Regions from separate parts of the Inquilinus ginsengisoli genome, predicted to be linked through region 1. Evidence: predicted binding sites of a transcription regulator. Region 1 holds the regulator's gene; each other region holds the start of a gene.

Region 1 (4,956 bases):
ATGTCGATCTACGACAACGTCGTCTTCGGCATCCGGCTGTACGAGAAGCTGGACCAGGCCGAGATGGACAGCCGGGTCGAGGCGGCGCTGCGCCGCGCCGCGCTGTGGGACGAGGTCAAGGACAAGCTGAAGAAGAGCGGCACCAGCCTGTCCGGCGGACAGCAGCAGCGCCTGTGCATCGCCCGCACCATCGCGATGCGGCCGGACGTGCTGCTGCTCGACGAGCCGACCTCGGCGCTCGACCCGATCTCGACCGCGAAGATCGAGGAGCTGATCGACGAGCTGAAGACCGACTACACCATCGCGATCGTCACCCACAACATGCAGCAGGCGGCCCGCGCCGCCGACTTCACCGCCTTCATGTATCTCGGCGAGCTGGTCGAGTTCGGCGAGACTTCGGAGCTGTTCACCAGCCCGAAGAACGAGCGGACGCACAGCTACATCACCGGCCGCTTCGGCTGAGCTCCCGGTCAGGAAGGGTCCGCACCATGGCTAATGAACATATCGTCAAATCCTTCGATCAGGAGCTCGAGGCGCTGCGCCGCACCATCGTGCAGATGGGCGGCCTGGCCGAAAGCCAGCTCGAGCTCGCCATCCAGGCCGTGGTCCGCCGCGACGCCGACCTCGCCGGCCGGGTGGTGCGCAGCGACGAGCAGATGGACGCCTACGAGACCTCGATCGACGCCCAGGTGGTGCAGATCCTGGCGCTGCGCCAGCCCTTCGCCGGCGACCTGCGCGAGGTGGTCTCAGCCCTGCGCATCGCCTCGGACCTGGAGCGGATCGGCGACTATTCCGCCAACATCGCCAAGCGCTCCCTGGCGCTGGCCCAGGTGCCGGTGGTCCGGCCGGTGGCGACGCTGCCGCGCATGGGCCGGATGGTGCAGCAGATCATCAAGGACGTGCTCGACGCCTACACCGAGCGCGACCTGGAGAAGGCGTTGTCCGCCTGGCGCCAGGACGAATCGGTCGACGACCTCTACACCAGCCTGTTCCGCGAGACCCTCACCTACATGATGGAGGATCCGCGCAACATCACGCCCTGCACCCATGTGCTGTTCATCGCCAAGAACATCGAGCGCATCGGCGACCACGCCACCAACATCGCCGAGCTGATCCACTTCCTGCTCACCGGCAAGCCGATCAAGGATGCGCGCCCCAAGGGCGACTCATCCTCCTTCACCGTCGTCATCCCCGAGGCAAAGTCGGAGGATAGCCCATGAGGGCCGGCATTCAGCCGCTGGTTCTGGTGGTCGAGGACGAAGTCGACCTCGTCACCCTGCTGACCTACAACCTGGAGCGCGAGGGCTTCCGCGTCCTGGCCGCCTATGACGGCGAAGAGGCGCTGCTGCTGGCCAGCGAGCAGCGCCCCGACCTGGTGCTGCTGGACTGGATGCTGCCGCATCTCTCGGGCATCGAGGTCTGCCGGCAGCTGCGCCGCGGCGCCAAGACCCGCGACATCCCGGTGATCATGCTGACCGCGCGCGGCGAGGAAGGGGATCGCGTCCGCGGCCTCGATTCCGGCGCCGACGACTATGTCGCCAAGCCGTTCTCAACGCCGGAACTCCTGGCCCGGATCAAGGCGGTGCTGCGCCGGACCTCGCCGTCCAGCGCCGGCGACATGCTCAGCTACGCCGATCTCAGCATGGATCTCGGCGGCCACCGCGTCCGCCGCGGCAACCGCGACGTCCATCTCGGCCCCACCGAGTTCCGCCTGCTGCGCCACTTCATGCAGCATCCCGGCCGGGTGTTCAGCCGCGAGCAGCTGCTCGACATCGTCTGGGGCCACGACGTCTATGTCGAGCCGCGCACCGTCGACGTGCACATCCGCCGCCTGCGCAAGGCGCTGAACGACGACACCGAGATCGACCTGATCCGCACCGTCCGTTCGGCCGGCTACTCGCTGGACGTCCAGGCCCAGGCCTGATCCGCCGCCAGGCGGGCTCTTATGATCGTGCCGACCCGTAGTCTCGACCCCGGATTCGGAGGCGTCGCATGAACAAGGATTCCTGGCTGTTCCTTCGGCTGTGGTTCCGGTCGCCGCTCAAGATCGCGGCCTGGGCGCCCTCCAGCCCCGCTCTGGCCCGGGCCTTCGCCCGCCATGTCGACCCGCGGGTCGAGGACCCGGTGCTGGAGCTCGGCGCCGGCACCGGCAGCATCACCGAGGAGCTGCTGGCGACCGGACTGCCGCCGGAGAAGCTGATCGTGGTCGAGAAGATGCCGGAGCTGTGCGCCGTGCTGCGCCGCCGCTTCCCGGGCGTGCGGGTGCTGGAGGGCGACGTTGCCGACATCGGCACGATGCTGGAGGCGGCCGGTGTCATCAGGCTGTCGACGGTGGTGTCGACCCTGCCGATCATCTGGTTCCCGCTCGAGCTGCAGCGCCGCATCATCGACGCTGCCTTCACCCGGATGGGCCGGGCCGGCCAGTTCCTGCAGATCACCAACCAGATCCTGTCGCCGCTGCCGCGGCGCAAACTGGGGCTGCGCGGGCGCTTGGTCGACTTCGTCTGGCGCAGCCTGCCGCCCTCGGGCGCCTGGAGCTATCGCCGCGACGGCAAGGGGATGATCGACGCGACCTGATCCCGGCTTCGGACAGCAAAAAGCCCGCGACGCCGGACCGGCATCGCGGGCTTTTTTGGGGAGCAGGGAGCGCCGGCCTACTTGCCCGGCGCGCTGGGAACGAACCAGCCGGCCGGCAGGCCGTTGGTCTGGCGGCGCGGCTCGCCGGCGTCGGCGACCTGCTGGATCGCCGGGCGGTTGGCCTTGGCCGAGGCCACGCGGACCGGCGGGGCGTCGGGGATCGGCGCCATGCGGGTCGGGGCGGCGGTGGCGCGGACCGGCGGCGCAGCCGGAACCGCCGCCGCGACCCGGACCTCGGGCGCCGGGGCGCGGGCCACCGGCTGGGCGTCCGGGATCGGCGCCATGCGGGCCGGCGGCGGCAGCACGCTGCGCGTCACCGGGGTTGCCGCGGCCACCTGGCTGCTGCCGTCGGGGATCGGGGCCATGCGGACCGGGGCCGGCACCACGACGGTGCGGGCGGCCGGGGCCACGGTGGCGACCTGGACGGCGCCGGCGTCGGGGATCGGCCGCATCTGCACCGGGGCCGGCTGCACCGTCCGGGCGGCCAGGGCGGCCACCGGATTCTGCTGCACGGCGCGGTAGGCGCTCGACCCATCGGGGATCGGCTGCATCGCCGCGACCACGGTGGTGCCGCGCATCGACGAGCCATCGGGGATCGGCTGCATGGCTGCGACCACGGTCGCACCACGCATCGACGAGCCATCGGGGATGGGTTGCATGGCTGCGACCACGGTCGCACCACGCATCGACGAGCCATCGGGGATGGGTTGCATGGCTGCGACCACGGTGGTGCCGCGCATCGACGAGCCGTCGGGGATCGGCTTCATCGCCGCGACCACGGTGGTGTTGCGGGTCGCCGGGATCTGCCGGTCGATCTGGGCCGCCGCGTACTGGGTCATGCGGTCGGGCGCGCTCTTGCCGGGCAGGATGCCGGCGATCTGCGGCGCGATGATGTCCATGTAGCGCCGGGTCTCGCGCGGCAGCGGCCGGCCTTCCTCGACGTATTGGCGATAGCGTTCCGGCCCGGCATTGTAGGCGCCGAGGAAGCCGGGATAGCCATAGAGGTCGTACATGTCGCGGATATAGGCCGCGCCGGCGATGATGTTGTCGCGCGGGTTGTAGGCATCGCCGCCCAGGCCGTGCTGGTAGCGCAGCTCGTCATACGTGCCGGGCATCACCTGCATCAGGCCCATGGCGCCGGCGGTGCTGGTGATCGGCTGGCCACCCTTCCAATGGGTCTGGCCGCCGCTTTCCACCTGCATTACGGCGCGGATCCAGGCCTCGGGCACGTCGAAGCGACGCGACGCCTCGTGAATCTCGGCACCCCAGGGGCCGCTCGCGACCACGGGCTTCGGCTTGGGCGCCTCGGCGCAGGCGGCCAGCAGGCCGGCAAGCAACGCGGTGGCCGCAACAGCCCTGGTCCAGCGGGTTGTCCCTGGCATATTCCCCTCCATGCTCCCCCGAATCGCAAAGACCGACGGCGGCGCCGCAGGCCCCAACATTAACGCAGGCGATTAACGTATACGGATAAGTCCTTCATTCAAAGTACAAAACGCCGACCAGCCTGTCCCCCAGACGGTCGAACAATTGTCAGGAATGCTGACCGAGAGCGGGCAGGTCGTCGAGCGAAATCGTCACATGCACGATGCCGGGCTCGTCGGCCACATCTTCGCGGGCGAAGCCGAGCTCTCCCGCCATGCGCAGCATCGTGACGTTTTCACGCAGCACCTCGCCGTAGATCCGCTTCAGGCCGCGGCTGCGGGCATAGGCGATGATCTCGGTCATCAGCCGGGACCCCAGCCCGTGGCCCTTCAGGTCGGACCGCACCATGATGCCGTATTCGGCGGTCTCGTTGTCCGGGTCGGCGATGATGCGCACGGCCCCCAGCAGCACCCTGCGCCCGTCCTCCTCGGCCTCGGCCACCAGCGCCATCTCGCGGTCGTAGTCGATCTGGGTCAGCCGGGCGGCGAATTCGTGGCTGAAGCTGCGCATGGTGCTGAAGAAGCGCAGCCGGACATCGGCCGGGGCCGATCGCTGCAGCATCTCGCGAATCGCCGGCTCGTCCTCCGGCCGCACCGGCCGCAGCACGATCTCGCGCCCGTCGCGCAGCACCAGCCGCTCGACCAGTCGCTGCGGGTAGGGGCGGATGGCGAATCGCGGCGTGCCCACCGGCAACGGCGGCCGCACCCTGATTTGGGCGTCCAGCGCCTGCACGCCGGCGGCATCGGCCAGCAGGGGATTGATCTCGAGCGCGGCCACCTCGGACAGGTCGGCGGCCAGCTGCGACAGCTTCACCAGGGTCAGGGCGATGGCGTCGAGGTCGGGCGGCGGCCGGCCAGGATAGCCCTGCAGCAGCCGCCAGACCCGGGCGCGGGCCAT
Region 2 (4,956 bases), on a different contig from region 1:
GAAGCAATCCATCGGGCCGCTCGTGCGGGCCCATGGATTGCTTCGTCGGCTTCGCCTCCTCGCAATGACGGTTTGGGGAAGGCATTCCGGGATGCCTCGCCAGGCGGAGAGGTGAAGCGACCGTCTATCGGATAATCGGCTTCAGCGCCTGCAGCCAGACCAGGACGGCGGCGGCGCCGGCGTCCGGCACGCCGATGGCGCGGTCGCCGAGATAGCTGGCGCGGCCCAGCCGCGGCCGCATCCGCGCCGTGGCGTCGGTGCCGGCCATCGCCGCCGCGACGCAGGCGGCCCAGGCCTCGGCCGGGGATTTGCCGCCGGCGACCGCGGCGGCGAAGGCCTCGGCGGCCGGGTGCAGCGCATCCAGCATGGTGCGGTCGCCCGGCTTGGCGCCGCCGAGATCGGCAATGGCCTGCACCGCCGTGGTGAAGGCTTCGCCCCAGGCGGCGGGGGTGGGTGTCGCAACGCCGGACAGGCGCCGCGATGCGCGCAGCAGGGCGGTGGCGTAGAACGGGCCGGAGCTGCCGCCGATCGCCCGGCGCAGCGCGTCGCCGACGGATTTCAGGGCGACCGCCGGCGTCGCCCAGGCGGTGCCGGGCAGGGCGCGGATCGCCTCCGCTGCCCGGACCATGCTGGCGCCGAGGTCGCCGTCGCCGGCCCGGGAATCCAGGTCGGTCAGATGCGGCTCGGCCTTCTCGAACGCGCCCGCCACCGCCAGCCCGGCGACCTTCAGCGCGTCGGCGAGGGGTGAGGGTATCACCACGACCTCGGCGGTCGGTGCCGGGACCGGCGCCGCGATCCGGCGCTTCGGCCCGATCCGGCCGCCGCCCGGCCAGGCCGGGGCGCTCGCAGCCGCGTCCAGCAGGGCCAGCCGCGCATCGTCGAGCCTGAGCAGGCTGAGCGAGCAGCCCGGCATGTCCAGCGCGGTCAGGAAGTTGCCGGCCCAGGCCCGCTCCACCACGATGCCGCGGGCCGCGAGGTCGGTCAAGGCGGCGCGGGCGACGATCGACAGCTCCAGCGGCGGGGTGGCGCCCAGGCCGTTGACCAGCAGCGCCACCCGGTCGCCGCGGCCGAGGCTGCGGTCCGACACGATGGCGTCCAGCATCTCGGCCACCAGCGTGTCGGCCGGCTGCATCGGCCCGCGCCGCACCCCGGCCTCGCCATGGATGCCCAGGCCCAGCTCGATCTCGTTGTCGCCCAAGGCGAAGCCGGGCTTGCCGGCGGTGGGCACGGTGCAGGCGCCCAGCGCCACGCCCATGCTGCCCAGGTCCGCGGCGGCCGCGCGGGCGATCTCCGCGACTTCCGCCAGGGGCTTGCCGGCCGCGATGGCGGCGCCGGCCAGCTTGTGGATCAGCACGGTGCCGGCGATGCCGCGGCGGCGCGCCGCCTCGACCGTGTCGCGCAGCGCCACGTCGTCGGCCACCACCACGATCTCGACCGGGATGCCCTCGTCATGCGCCAGCTCCGCCGCCAAGCCGAAGTTCAGCCGGTCGCCGGTGTAGTTCTTGACCACCAGCACCGCCCCGGCCGGGCCGGCGGCGGCGCGGATGCCGGCCAGCACGGCGTCGGTGCTGGGCGAGGTGAAGACGTCGCCGGCGACGGCGGCGGTCAGCATACCGGGGCCGACATAGCCGGCATGGGCCGGCTCATGCCCGCTGCCGCCGCCGGACAGCAGGGCGACGGGCCGCGAGGCCGGCACCGGCAGCTCGGCGCGGACCACCACGGCCTCTTCCTCCAGCAGGGCCAGGCCGGGATGCAGGTCGACGAACCCCTCCAGCATCTCGCGGAGGACATGGCGTGGATTGTTGATGAGCTTCTTCATGTCAAAGCCCCTTGCGGCATCGGGTGGGTCGAAATCAGCCGAATCTAAACCAGGCCAGCGGTGGATCAGCCCTGGTTGCGTTCCCAGACCTTGGCCAGCGCCGGGTCGGCGCGCAGCGTTCCGGCGATGGCGGCCAGCTTCGGGCATTCGGCGCTGAACCATTCGGCGCGCGGGCGCCAGCTATTCATCACCGCGATGTAGACGTCGATGGCCGACCGGGTCTCGCCCAGGAACCAGGGGGTGCCGGTCACCGCCTCCATTTGCCGCCACAGCATCTTCCGGTGCTCGTCGGTCGAGGCCCGCAGCTCGGCCTTGGCCGCATCGCCGGAGACCCAGCGGCCGGGATCGTCGCCGAAGGTCCAGGTCGGGTACAGCGCGGCGACGATGAACACCAGGCGGCGCAGGAACACGGCCCGGCCCGGATGGCCCGGCGGCGGGGCCAGCCCGGCCTCCGGTGCCACATCGGCCAGATGCAGGGTGATCGCCGCGCTCTCGGTCATCACGGTGCCGTCGGGCAGCACCAGGACCGGCACCTGGGTCAGCGGATTGAGGCGCTGCAGCAGCTCGCGGTCGGTCGGGCTTTCCCAGACATCGACCGACTTGACCGCATAGGGCACGCCGGCGATCGCCAGCATGATCTCGCTGAGCGCGGAGCCGGTGCCCGGCGTGGCGTAGAGCGTGTACATGGTTCCATCCCTTCGTCGCGGCCCCAGCACTCCTAACACGGCGAGACGGGTCGCGACATCGGCGAGAGCGGTGCGCAGGAACAGGGTTGCCGTCACCCCCGCCACCTTGCTCAAATGCCGTCAAGAAACTGTAACATTGGAGGCTTCGGATGGCGCGATATGGTTCGGTCTCGGCCCTCGCCCTGCTGGCGCTGGCCCTTCCGGCGGCGGCAGGCTCGGCCCAGGCGCAGCAGGGCCCGGGACAGAACGACAATCTGAACGCCGTGCTGTGGGACCAGACCTCGGTCGAATTCCAGGCCAATGCGCTCGGGGCCTATGCGCTGGCCCGGATCCGGCTGGACGAGGCGCTGGCCGACGCGTCGCGCACCGCGGCGCCGGCCGAACAGACCGGCGACTTCAAGAACTTCCCGCCGGCCGTCGTGCTCGACGTCGACGACACCGTGCTGAACACCTCGCCCTACCAGGCCCGCAACGTGGCGGAAGGCAGCGGCTTCGATCCGAAGACCTGGACCCAGTACGTCAAGGCCAAGATCGACACCCCGATTCCCGGCGCGGTCGAATTCACCCAATACGCCGCGTCGAAGGGGGTGAAGGTGTTCTACGTCACCAACCGCACCAAGGAAGAGGAGGGGCCGACGGTCGAGCACATGAAGGCGCTGGGCTTCCCGATGGGCGACAATGTCGACACCTTCCTCAGCGCCAAGGAGCAGCCGGACTGGACCTCGGCCAAGAGCACGCGCCGCGCCTTCATCGCCAAGGACTACCGGATCCTGCTGCTGCTCGGCGACAATTTCGGCGACTTCACCGACGCCTACAAGGGCACGGTGGCGGAGCGGCAGGCGGCGTTCGAGGCGGCCAAGGACCATTGGGGCCGCGACTGGATCGCCATCGCCAATCCGACCTATGGCTCGTTCGAATCGGCGCCGTACAAGGGCGACTACAAGTTGCCGGCGGAGGAGCAGCGCAAGCTGAAGATCGAGGCGCTGCAGCCCTGGAACGGGCAGTAGTCCCGCCGCCGGGGCCGCGGTGGTCAGGGCCTGTTTGAGAATGCGCTGGTGTGAGTCGGCTGGCGGTGGTGTCGAGAACCGGCGCGCAGCGGACGTTTGAGTCCGTGAGCACCGGAAGCTTCGAGACCGCCATCAGGCGGCCGCACCAGTAGCATTATCAGGCAGGTCCTCAGAAGCCGCGGCCCTGGAACGGGTGGCCCGTCACCAGTGACACCAGGTGCGCCAGCATCAGGATCACCACCAGCGCCGCCACCATCATCACCGGGATCACCGGGAACAGGCGCACCTCGCCCGGCGGCGGCTTGCGCCAGTCGAGCACCACCATGGCCGCGACCACCGCCAGGGCCGCGGCGAGGATGATGATGGTGGTGGTCAGGTCGAACATCTCAGCCTCTGCGGACACGCAGGCCCTGCGGTAGCATCCGGGCGGGCGGAAATGGAAGCGCCGGTTGCTCCCTGCGAGCGAGACTCGACAAGCGGGTTGCATCCGCGGCCGCGATTTGCCGATATCGGCGCGGCGGATGCTGACGGGGTCGGGTGATGAAGCGCTTCTACAAGATCGTGACGGCGGTGCCGGCCGGGGACGGGTTCGGCGTCATGCTCGACGGCAAGCCGATCAAGAGCCCGGCCAAGGCCGCCTTCGTGCTGCCCAGCCGCGCTTTGGCCGAGGCGGTGGCGGCGGAGTGGGACGCGCAGGCCGAGGCGGTGGTGCCGTCCGCCATGCCGCTGATGCAGCTGGCCGCGACTGCGATCGACAAGGTGGCGCCGAACCGCGACCTGATCATCGACACCATCGCCCCCTATGGCGGCACCGACCTGCTGTGCTACCGGGCCGAGGCGCCGGCGGCGCTGGTCCAGCGCCAGCACGCGGTGTGGCAGCCGCTGCTCGACTGGGCGATGACGGCGCATGACGCGCCCCTGGTGGTGACCGCGGGCATCGTCCACAAGGCCCAGCCAGCGGCGTCGCTGGCGGCGCTGCGCGCGGCGGTGGCGGCGCAGGACCACTGGCGGCTGACGGCGCTGCACCAGGCCACGGCGCTGACCGGGTCGCTGGTCATCGGCCTGGCGCTGCTGGCCGGCCGGATCGACGCCGACGCCGCCTTCGAGGCGGCGGAGCTGGATGCCAGCTTCCAGATCGAGCGCTGGGGCGAGGACGCCGAATCCACCACCCGGCGGGCGGCACTGCGGGACGAGTTGCAGGCCGCGGCGCGGCTGGCCGACCTCGCCGCGCGCTGATTGTCAGTCCGCTGTATCGGTGTCGCCGGCTCGTGAGTCGGCCCGCCGCTCTTGCAGGGTGACTTCCCTCAGCCATCGTCGGGGATTTCCGCACATCCAGCAGGAGCACGCCGCAAGGTGATCGGCCAGCACGGCCGGACACTTCATCCCTGGATACAGCTTGCGGGCTTTGGCGACCAGACGCCGACGCTGGACGCGACGATAGGCG
Region 3 (4,956 bases), on a different contig from region 1:
CGCCGCCTCGATCGGGTTGTGCCCGCCGAACGGCACCAGCGACCCGCCGATGAAGCTGACCGGGCACACCCGCAGCCAGATCCCCATCTCGCCGATGGTGTCGGCCACCAGCACGTCGGTGCCGGCCTCCGGCAGGGCCGTCTCGCTGCGCCGGATCGCGCGCAGGCCCATCCCCTCGACCAGCCCGGCAATCTCGGCCCCGCGGTCGGGGTGGCGCGGCGCCAGGATGGTCAAGAGGCCCGGCCGCTTCGCCGCCAGCGCCTTGTGCGCCTCGGCGATCTGCGCCTCCTCGCCGGGATGGGTGCTGGCCGCCAGCCACACCGGGCGGCGGCCGATCGCGGCCCGCATCGCTGCCAGCTCCTCGAGGTCCGCGTCCGGCGGGTCGGAGGAGAATTTCAGATTGCCGACGGTGCCGACGCCGCGCGCGCCCAGGGCCCGGAAGTTGCGGGCCGACCGCTCATCCCAGGGCAGGATGACGCGGAAGATGCCGAGCAGCCGGCGGATCAGCCGCGGCAGCCGGCGCCAGCGCCGGAACGACCGCTCCGACATCCGGGCATTGACCAGGGCGATCGGCAGGCCGCGGGTCTCCATCTCGGTCAGCATGTTCGGCCAGATCTCGGATTCCACCCAGATCGCCAAATCCGGCTTCCAATGGTCGAGGAAGCGGCGGACGAACGCCATGCGGTCCATCGGCGCGAACTGGTGCACGGCGCGGTCGGGCAGCCGCTCGGCCACCAGCCGGGCCGAGGTCACGGTGCCGGTGGTGACCAGGACCGAGATGCGCGGGTCACGCTCCAGCAGGCGCCGCACCAGCACCTGGACCGACAGCACCTCGCCGACGCTGGCGGCATGGACCCAGATCACCGGGCCGGGCGGCCGGTCCAGGCTGGCATTGCCGAGTCGCTCGCCGCGACGAGCAGGATCCTCCCGGCCGGCGCGGGTGCGCCGGGCCAGCAGCAGGGGCACGAGGGGGCCGGCGGCATCGGTCAGGCCGCGGTAAAGCGCGTAGATCATCGGCCGCCAAAGGGGGTCAGGGTCATCGGAACGGGTGCAGATGGGTCAGGAACTGATCTGTACATGCCTCCCAGGAATAGCGCAGTGCGAAAGAACGGCAATCCTCTGATGACACTTTTAAGGCTTCGGTGATGGCGATGCCCAGATTTTCGTCGAGCCGGCCGACCGGCGCGTCGCCAATGACATCGGCCGGGCCCTGCACCGGATAGGCCGCCACCGGCACGCCGCAGGCCAGCGCCTCCAGCATCACCAGGCCGAAGGTGTCGGTGCGCGACGGGAACACGAAGACGTCGGCCGCGGCATAGGCGTCGACCAGCTCCTGCCCGTCCTTCGACCCGGTGAAGGTGACGCCGGGGTATTTCGCCTGGAACGCCGGCAGCGACGGGCCGCCGCCGACCACCACCTTCTCGCCGTCCAGCGGCAGCGACAGGAAGGCGTCGAGGTTCTTCTCCACCGCCACCCGGCCGACATAGAGGTGGCGTGGCCGCTCGTGCTTCAAGCCCTGGCCGGGCCGCTGGGCCGGCTGGAAGCGCTGGGTGTCGACGCCGCGGCTCCAGCGCGCCAGGCGGCGGAAGCCGCGGCTGGCCAGGTTCCGCTCCAGCGTGTCGGTCGCCACCATCACGGCGGCGGCGGCGCGGTGGAAATGCCGCAGCAGGGCATAGGTCGAGGCCAGCGGCATGCCGGTGCGCAGCTGGACGTATTCCGGGAACTGGGTGTGGAACGAGGTGGTGAAGGACAGCCGCCGGCGGATGCAGTAGCGCCGCGCCGCCCAGCCCAGCGGGCCTTCGGTCGAGATGTGGATGGCGTCGGGGTCGAAGCCGTCGATCAGCCGCGCCATGCGCCGGCCTTGGCCGATGGCCAGCCGGATCTCGGGATAGGTCGGGCACGGGATCGAGGCGAAGCGGTCGGGCCCCACCACCTCGACCACATGGCCGCGGCGGCGCAGCTCGTCGCGCGTCGATTCGATGGTGCGCACAACGCCGTTGACCTGGGGCAGCCAGGCATCGCTGACGATCAGGATGCGCATCAAGCCCTGGCCCGCATGTCCTGGAAGCCGAACTCCGCCTGGATCAAGCGGCGCGCCGGGGCTTCAGGTCCGGCTGCGGCGCGACGGCGTCGCGGGCCGCCACGATCTCCGCCCAGTGCAGGATCTCCAGGCGGCCGTCGTCATGCTCCACCAGCGCAGTGCAGCTCTCCACCCAGTCGCCGTCATTCACATAGGTCATGCCCTGCATGTCCTTCAGTTCGGCGGTGTGGATGTGGCCGCAGATGACCCCGTCCACGCCCCGCCGCTTGGCTTCCTCGACCAGGGCGATCTCGAACCGGCCGACGAATTCGACCGCGCGCTTCGCCCGCTGCTTCATATAGGCCGAGAGCGACCAGTAGGAGAAGCCGAGACGGCGGCGCACGAGGTTCAGCGCCGTGTTGAGGTGCAGGAGCAGCTCGTAGGCCTTGTCGCCGACATGGGCCAGCCATTTGGCGTAGCGCACCACCACGTCGAACTGGTCGCCATGGATCACCAGGAAGCGGCGGCCATCCGCCGTGACATGCAGGCAGTCCTCGGCCACCTCGACATCGCCGAAGCTCTGGCCCACGAACTGGCGCGCGGCCTCGTCATGGTTGCCGGGAATGAACAGGACGCGGGTGCCCTTGCGCGCCTTGCGCAGCAGCTTCTGGATCACGTCGTTGTGCTGCTGCGGCCAGTACCAGCTCTTCTTCAGCCGCCAGCCATCGACGATGTCGCCGACCAGATACAGCGCGTCGGAGTCGGTGTGCTTCAGGAAATCGAGGAGCAGGTTGGCGTTGCAGGCCCGGGTGCCGAGATGGACGTCCGAGATCCAGATGGTGCGATAGCGCGTCACCTGCTCCATGGGCCGTCAATCCTTCAGCGGTCGCCTACCGTCCATATAAACGAGACGCCGTTCGGGAACAACATATAGATGCAACCGGTGATTCTGCACTGGATAAACTTAATAAAACGGTCACGAGTGCTTTCTCGGGCCCGGTTTGATGCCGATTGTTTCGATTTGTTTCGTCGGGGATGTGAATCTTTTCTGAACGCGGCCAGTTGGCCGGCCCTCCCCGCGGCACCGCCGGGGGGAGGGCCGGCCCGAGGCCTGGGCTACAGCGTGAAATCCGCCGCGGTCAGGGCGTGGTCGGACACGACGTTGATGGCGAAGTCGAGCTGCCGGTCGCCATTGGTGTCGGCCGCGACCAGTTGCACCCCGCCGATGGTCACCACCCGCAACTCGCCGGCCACGCCGGTGAAGGCGCCGGTGCCGAAGATGAAGGCCCCATTGCCGGGCCCGGCGCCGTTGGCGTCGATCGCCGACAGGTCGATCTTGTCGCCGGTGGAGAAGTCGCCGATCACGTCCTTGCCCGCCGCCGCCACCGTGCTGTCGCCGATCACGAGATAGACGAAGGTGTCGTTGCCGGCGCCGCCCTTCAGCAGGTCGCCGCCGCCGCCACCGGTCAGGGTGTCGTCACCGCCCAGGCCCTGCAGCGTGTTGGCGCTGGCATCACCGGTCAGCACGTCGTTGAAAGCCGACCCCAGCACCTGCTCGATGCCGGACAGGGTGTCGCCCTGAGCATCACCGCCAACGCCGGCACCGGTGGCCAGGTTCACCGTCACCGCGGAGGCGGAGTTGGCGTAATAGGCCGTGTCGATGCCGTCGCCGCCATTCAGCGCGTCGGCCCCGCCATCCCCTTCCAGGACGTCGTTGCCGGTGCCGCCGTTCAGGGTGTCGCCGCCATCGCCGCCGCGCAGGACGTCATTACCGTCACCACCACCCATGACATCGGCGCCGGCCTGGCCATAGAGGGCATCATTGTCGGCCCCGCCGTCGATCTGGTCGTCGCCGTCGCCGCCGGCGACGGTGTCGTTGCCGTCATCACCGAACAGGGTGTCGTTGTCGGCCCCGCCGTCGATCGAGTCGACGCCAGTGCCGCCATGGATGGTGTCGGTGCCGGCAGCGCCGACCAGCCGGTCGGCCCCGTCGCCGCCGTCGAGATTGTCGTTGCCGGCCTCGCCGTTCATGGCGTCGTCGCCGCCATTGCCGACCAGGACGTCATCGCCGTTCTCGCCGCCGATGATGTTGGCGCCGCTGTTGCCGGTCAGGTGGTCGGCATTGCTGGAGCCGTAGAGGTTCTCGATGCTGGTCAGGGTGTCGCCCTGGGCGTCGCCGCCGGTGTTGATGCCGGTCGAGAGGTCGACATTGACCCCCGCGGCCGAGCCCTGGTAGTTGGCGAAATCCGAGCCGTTGCCGCCGTCGAGGATGTCGATGCCGGCGCCGCCGCGCAGGGTGTCGTTGCCGTCGCTGCCCAGGATGATGTCGTTGCCGGCGAAGCCGTACAGCCTGTCGGCCATGGACGACCCGGTGATGGTATCGTCGCCCGAGAATACGGTGGCGAGAAGGGTCAACTCGTCACCGCCGAGAAGGAACGCCGTGGCCAGGTCCGCGAGCGGCACGCTGGTGCCGGTGATGGAGAACACCGGAAGCAGCTTGGTGTAGGTCAGCGAGGTGACCGTGCCGGTGACGAGGACCGGCGGAAAAAAGCCCAGGCCGGTGCCGACGATCGTCAGCGAGCCCAGGTCGTTGAAGAAGACCGTGCCGCCGAGCGGCGTGAACACCGGGGGCGGCGCCAGCGCGACGCCCGAGGACGCGACGTTGTGCAGCGATCCGAACTGGATGCCGTCGCCGAGAAAGTCGCCGTTGCTGTCGATGCCGGTGACGTTGAGAACCGAGAAAATCGCCACTGAAATTCCCCCTGTTGGCCTCGATCCTGAAATCGCGGCCGCGACGGGCCGTCGTGGATCGGGTCTGTTGAGTTCGATCAGCGCCCCCGCAAGCCGGGAGCTTTCGCGGCAAGGCAAACCTCGCCATTCGAAATATCGGATACGTATAAATTTCTATCTAATATCATAGTATGCAGGCCTGGCGA
Region 4 (4,956 bases), on a different contig from region 1:
GCGAGGCTGGACCCCGCGGACTACTCGGACGGCCAGTTTCAAGGCTTCCGCTGGGTCGAGGCGCTGGACGCCTGCCTGGTGGCCTATGAGACCACCAGATCGGCCCTGCATCGCGACACTGCGATCAAGTACTGGACCGCGCTGATGGACGATGCGCAGACCGTCGGCGATGGCGACGGCCCCTGCTACCCGAACAGCTGCGGGTCGCCCACCCCGTTTGGCATCGCCGCGCAGGATGCCGGCTATTCGATGCGCACCTACGTCGCCTGGACCGCGCTGGGCTACGACTGGCTGCACGACGACCTGAGCCCCACCCTGCGGGCCCGGTACGCCACCCGGTTCAAGCAGTGGCTTGCCTTCCACATGGACCCGGACAGCTTCGAACGCGCCGACACCGGGTCGAACTACCATGCCGGCCACGTGCTGGCGGTGACCCTGATGGCGATCGGCCACGCCGACGAGATGGACGCCGCGACGGCCGGCACCGGCACGTCGCTGTGGACCTACGTCACCAACGAGATGTGGGGCCACATCATGGCCGCCGCCCAGGCCCCGCGCCGGCCGATGCTGGGCGGCGACTGGGCTGAGGGCTGGGAGTACGGGCCGCTCTCCGTGGCGTCCTACGCCCTGGCCGGCCGGGCCATGGTCCAGCAGGGCGTGCAGCAGCCCTGGATCGGACCCTGGCTGCATGCGGTGCTGATCCGCCAAGTCTACGCCCTGACCCCGAACAACCGGACGTTCATCGGCGGCGACGTCCAGAACGAAGCGCCGACGCTGGAGCCCGACCCCCTGCCGCTCTACGGCGTGATCGCCGGCCCCGCCGCCGCGGCGGACAAGGCCCAGGCCAAGGGAGAGATCGCCCGTCTCGCCCTGCCGACACCGGCCCTCAACGGCGACTTCACCCTCCTGACCCAGTCGCTGGTCGCGGCCGAGACGACCCCGGCCCAGACCATCAACCGCGCCGCGCTGCCGGTGAGCTATCTCGCCGCCGGCTCCGGCAACTTCTATGCCCGCACCAGCTTCGCCCCGACCGGCACCTGGCTGGTCAGCCAGTGCCGCGGCATCATCAGCAACCACCAGCATGTCGACGCCGGCAACATCACCCTGACCCGCGGCGCCGACGACCTGCTGGTCGACCCGTCGCCCTACGGGTCTCAGTCGACGCTGACCGGCAACGCGCCGACGATGTCGCAGCCGCATTTCAACCCGGAGTACCGGCCGAGCCAGGCCAGCTGGGGCGAGGTGAATCCGCCCGACATCGTGCCGGCGGGGCTGTCGACGCGGTTCCTGCTGGCGCGGTCCAGCCCCAGCACGGGCGTCGCGGTGACGCGCTGCGACTATGCCGGGCAGTTCCGCTTCCAGGGCAACGCCTCGGCGATCGTCGGCGTGGCGCGGCGCGAGATCGTGCTGCTGCCGGGCACGACCGGCGCCTCGGTGCTGGTGCGCGACGCCCTGGCGACCAGGGCGGCCTATTCGGCAACGCCGAATCCGCTGCTGCTGCGCTTCCGCTCGCTCGGCACCTTCGTCGCCTCCGGCGGTGACCGGGCGCGCGCCGTGGTGGGCGGGTCGGCGCTGCTGGTCCGCCGGCTGGCCGGTGCTGCCACCACCGCGGTCCATCCGGTCACGGTGGATGACAGCTGCGATCCGCTGCAGGGCGCCTGCACCGTCGGGCGGTTCGCGTCGAGCGAGTGGAACGTCCAGGTGCCCGGCCCCAACCCCAGCAGCGTCCACCTGCTGGACGTCGATTCCACCACCGCCGCGACGCCGCTCGCGGCCACCCGGACCGACGGCACCGTGTCGGTGACCACGGTGCAGCGCGACGGCAAGCAATATGCCGTGGTGTGGACCGCCGTCGGCACCCGGCTGAGCAGCTACGAGGCCCCGGCGCTCAACGGCGTCCACGTCGTCCTGGACCCGCCCGCCGGCAACCGCGTGACGGTGACCGCGACCCGCAACCAGGCGACCAACACCTGCCGGATGCAGCTGGCCACCGCCACCGGCACCGCCGGTTTCACCAGCCTGCCGCTGATCGTGAAGGTCAGCCCGACCTGCGTGGTCAGCGAATAGCGCCAACAGCAAAGCCCGGGCCGGCCGAGTCCCGTCGGCCGGCCCGGGCCGACGTCCCCGGCGTCATCGAACCGTCATCCAACTGCAACAGATCCAACATTACAGATAGTTAATGTCCGGCCTCGACCCGAGCCCGCCGCCCACGGCATGCCAGCCCAGAGGACCGAGATGGACCACGACTCCACGCTTTCGCGCGTCCAGCGCTACGAACAGCAGGACGACCGCAGCAGCAACGCTTCCGCCAACCCGACGATGGGCGACATCGTCAACGCCCGCTTCGGCCGGCGCGGCATGCTGCGCGGCGCCCTCGCCGTCACGGCGATCAGCGCGGTGATGGGGCCGGCGGCGGCGCTGCTGTCCAGCCGCCCGGCGCAGGCCTCGGGCTCGCGCTTCGCCTTCGACGAGCTGCAGGCCGGGGTCGACACCAAGCACCATGTCGCCCAGGGCTACGATGCCGACATCCTGATCCGCTGGGGCGACCCGGTGGTCAAGGGCGCCCCCGCCTTCGACGTGCAGAAGCAGACGGCGGACGCCCAGGAGAAGCAGTTCGGCTACAACAACGACTACATCGGCTATGTGCCGCTCCCGCTGGGGTCGACTACCAGCGACCACGGCCTGCTGGTGGTGAACCACGAATACACCGACGCCGCGATCATGTTCCCCGGCCTGGCCGACGCCAAGGGCGAGTTCGAGCTGAGCGCGCAGAGCAAGGAGCAGATCGACATCGAGATGGCCGCCCATGGCCAGTCGGTGATCGAGATCAAGCGCGGCGCCGACGGCAAATGGGCCGTGGTGCCGGACAGCGCCTATGGCCGCCGCATTACCGCGCGGTCGACCGAGTTCCTGGTCACCGGCCCGGCGGCCGGCCACGACCGGCTGAAGACCTCGGCCGACGCCACCGGCACCAAGGTCATCGGCACCATCAACAACTGCGCCGGCGGCACCACGCCCTGGGGCACCACGGTGCATGCCGAGGAGAACTTCAACGGCTATTTCGGCGGCGAGCTGAAGGACGACCACCCGGAGGCGCGCAACTACAAGCGCTACGGCCTGGGCGAGGCCGAGTACGGCTGGAGCCTGCATCACGACCGCTTCGACCTGGTCAAGGAGCCGAACGAGCCGAACCGCTTCGGCTGGGTGGTCGAGATCGACCCGACCGACCCGACCTCCACCCCGAAGAAGCGCACCGCGATGGGCCGCTTCAAGCATGAGGGCGCCGAGAGCATCGTGGCCAAGGATGGCCGCGTGGTGTTCTACATGGGCGACGACCAGCGCTTCGACTACCTCTACAAATTCGTCACCGCGGGCAAGTTCAACCCGGCCGACCGCAAGGCCAACATGGATCTGCTGGACGAGGGCACGCTGTACGTCGCGAAATTCGACGCCGACGGCAAGGTCGCCTGGATGCCGGTGGTGTTCGGCCAGGGCCCGCTGACCGAGGCCAACGGCTTCAAGAGCCAGGCCGATGTGCTGATCGAGACCCGCCGCGCCGGCGACCTCTTGGGCGCCACCAAGATGGACCGGCCGGAGGACGTGCAGCCGAACCCGGTGAACGGCAAGGTCTATGTCATCCTGACCAACAACGACAAGCGCAAGGCCGAGCAGGTCGACGCGGTGAACCCGCGGCCGGAGAACAAGTTCGGCCACATCGTCGAGATCCTGCCGACCGATGGCGACCATGCCGCGACCACCGCGTCCTGGGACCTGCTGGTGAAGTGCGGCGACCCCAGCGTCGCCGCTGTCGGCGCCACCTTCCACCCCGGCACCACCCAGAACGGCTGGTTCGGGTCGCCGGACAATTGCGAGATCGACGCCGATGGCCGGCTGTGGGTCGCCACTGACGGCAACAACTACAAATACAGCGGCCGCGCCGACGGCATCTGGGGGCTGGAGACCGAGGGCGAGGCCCGCGGCACCGGCAAGCTGTTCTTCCGCGTCCCGGTCGGGGCCGAGATGTGCGGCCCGAAGATCACCCCGGACCTCGCCACCTTTTTCGTCTCGGTGCAGCATCCGGGCGAAGGCGGCAAGGAATGGCCGGAATTCGGCCGGCCGAGCACCTTCGCCGACCCGTCGACCCGCTGGCCGGACTTCCAGGACGGCGTGCCGCCGCGGCCGTCGGTGGTGGTGATCACCAAGCAGGGCGGCGGCAAGATCGGCGCCTGATTGCCCAATGGCGTGTGACCCCTTCCGCCTCGCGGGAGAGGTCACACCCAGCCCCAGGCATAGGACCGAGCGGGTCGAGGCGCCGATGGCGCTCGACCCGCCGATCCGCTACAGCACGAAATCCGCCGCGGTCAGCGCATGGTCGGAGATGACGTTGATGGCGAAGTCGATCTGCCGGTCGCCATTGATATCGGCCGCGACCAGTTGCACCCCGCCGATGGTCACCACACGCAGTTCGCCGGCCACCCTGGTGAAGGCGCCGGTGCCGAAGATGAAGGCGCCGTCGCCGGCCGCGGCGCCGTTGGCGTCGATCGCCGACAAGTCGATCCTGTCGCCGGTGGTGAAGTCGACGATCACGTCCTTGCCCGCCGCCGCCACCGTGCTGTCGCCGATTACCTGATACGTGAAGGTGTCGTTGCCGGCACCACCCTGCAGCAGCTCGCTGCCGCCACCGCCGGTGATCACGTCGTCGCCAGCGCCCCCGACCAGGCGGTCGTTGGCGTCTCCGCCGCGGAGCGTGTCGTTGCCGTCCCCGCCGAGGAGGATGTCGGCTTGGCCGCCGCCGTTGATGGTGTCATCCCCGACCGCGCCTTCGAGCACGTCGTTGCCGTCGCCGCCGTCGATCTGGTCGTCACCGGTCCCGCCATAGACGCCGTCATTGCCGGCATCGCCGAAGACGATGTCGTTGTCGGCCCCGGCATCGATCGAGTCGATGCCCGCGCCACC

What was found. Region 1 encodes PhoB, which activates phosphate uptake and scavenging genes when phosphate is short. Its sites were predicted from a motif close to TNTCATAAAACTGTCA; they were not measured.
Region 2: a site for PhoB is predicted at 2,624-2,639, ahead of E9232_RS01810 (5'-nucleotidase, lipoprotein e(P4) family). Genes of this name have one in related genera too.
Region 3: a site for PhoB is predicted at 2,984-2,999, ahead of E9232_RS15000 (UDP-2,3-diacylglucosamine diphosphatase). Genes of this name have one in related genera too.
Region 4: a site for PhoB is predicted at 2,129-2,144, ahead of E9232_RS18500 (PhoX family protein). Genes of this name have one in related genera too.

The regions. Positions count from the first base shown of each region.
Region 1 is NZ_JAVDPW010000009.1:267,795-272,750, forward strand. It holds gene pstB (phosphate ABC transporter ATP-binding protein PstB) at 1-462, shown strand, start outside; gene phoU (phosphate signaling complex protein PhoU) at 489-1,220, shown strand; gene phoB (phosphate regulon transcriptional regulator PhoB) at 1,217-1,924, shown strand; gene E9232_RS25325 (class I SAM-dependent methyltransferase) at 1,993-2,577, shown strand; gene E9232_RS25330 (transglycosylase SLT domain-containing protein) at 2,655-4,019, opposite strand; gene E9232_RS25335 (bifunctional acetate--CoA ligase family protein/GNAT family N-acetyltransferase) at 4,168-4,956, opposite strand, start outside.
Region 2 is NZ_JAVDPW010000001.1:389,505-394,460, forward strand. It holds gene E9232_RS01800 (dihydroxyacetone kinase family protein) at 125-1,819, opposite strand; gene E9232_RS01805 (glutathione S-transferase family protein) at 1,885-2,505, opposite strand; gene E9232_RS01810 (5'-nucleotidase, lipoprotein e(P4) family) at 2,655-3,512, shown strand; gene E9232_RS01815 (hypothetical protein) at 3,682-3,897, opposite strand; gene E9232_RS01820 (ATP12 family chaperone protein) at 4,053-4,748, shown strand.
Region 3 is NZ_JAVDPW010000005.1:109,558-114,513, reverse strand. It holds gene E9232_RS15010 (3-deoxy-D-manno-octulosonic acid transferase) at 1-1,014, opposite strand, end outside; gene E9232_RS15005 (glycosyltransferase family 4 protein) at 1,037-2,041, opposite strand; gene E9232_RS15000 (UDP-2,3-diacylglucosamine diphosphatase) at 2,085-2,885, opposite strand; gene E9232_RS14995 (calcium-binding protein) at 3,137-4,771, opposite strand.
Region 4 is NZ_JAVDPW010000006.1:311,184-316,139, reverse strand. It holds gene E9232_RS18505 (hypothetical protein) at 1-2,067, shown strand, start outside; gene E9232_RS18500 (PhoX family protein) at 2,236-4,230, shown strand; gene E9232_RS18495 (beta strand repeat-containing protein) at 4,339-4,956, opposite strand, start outside.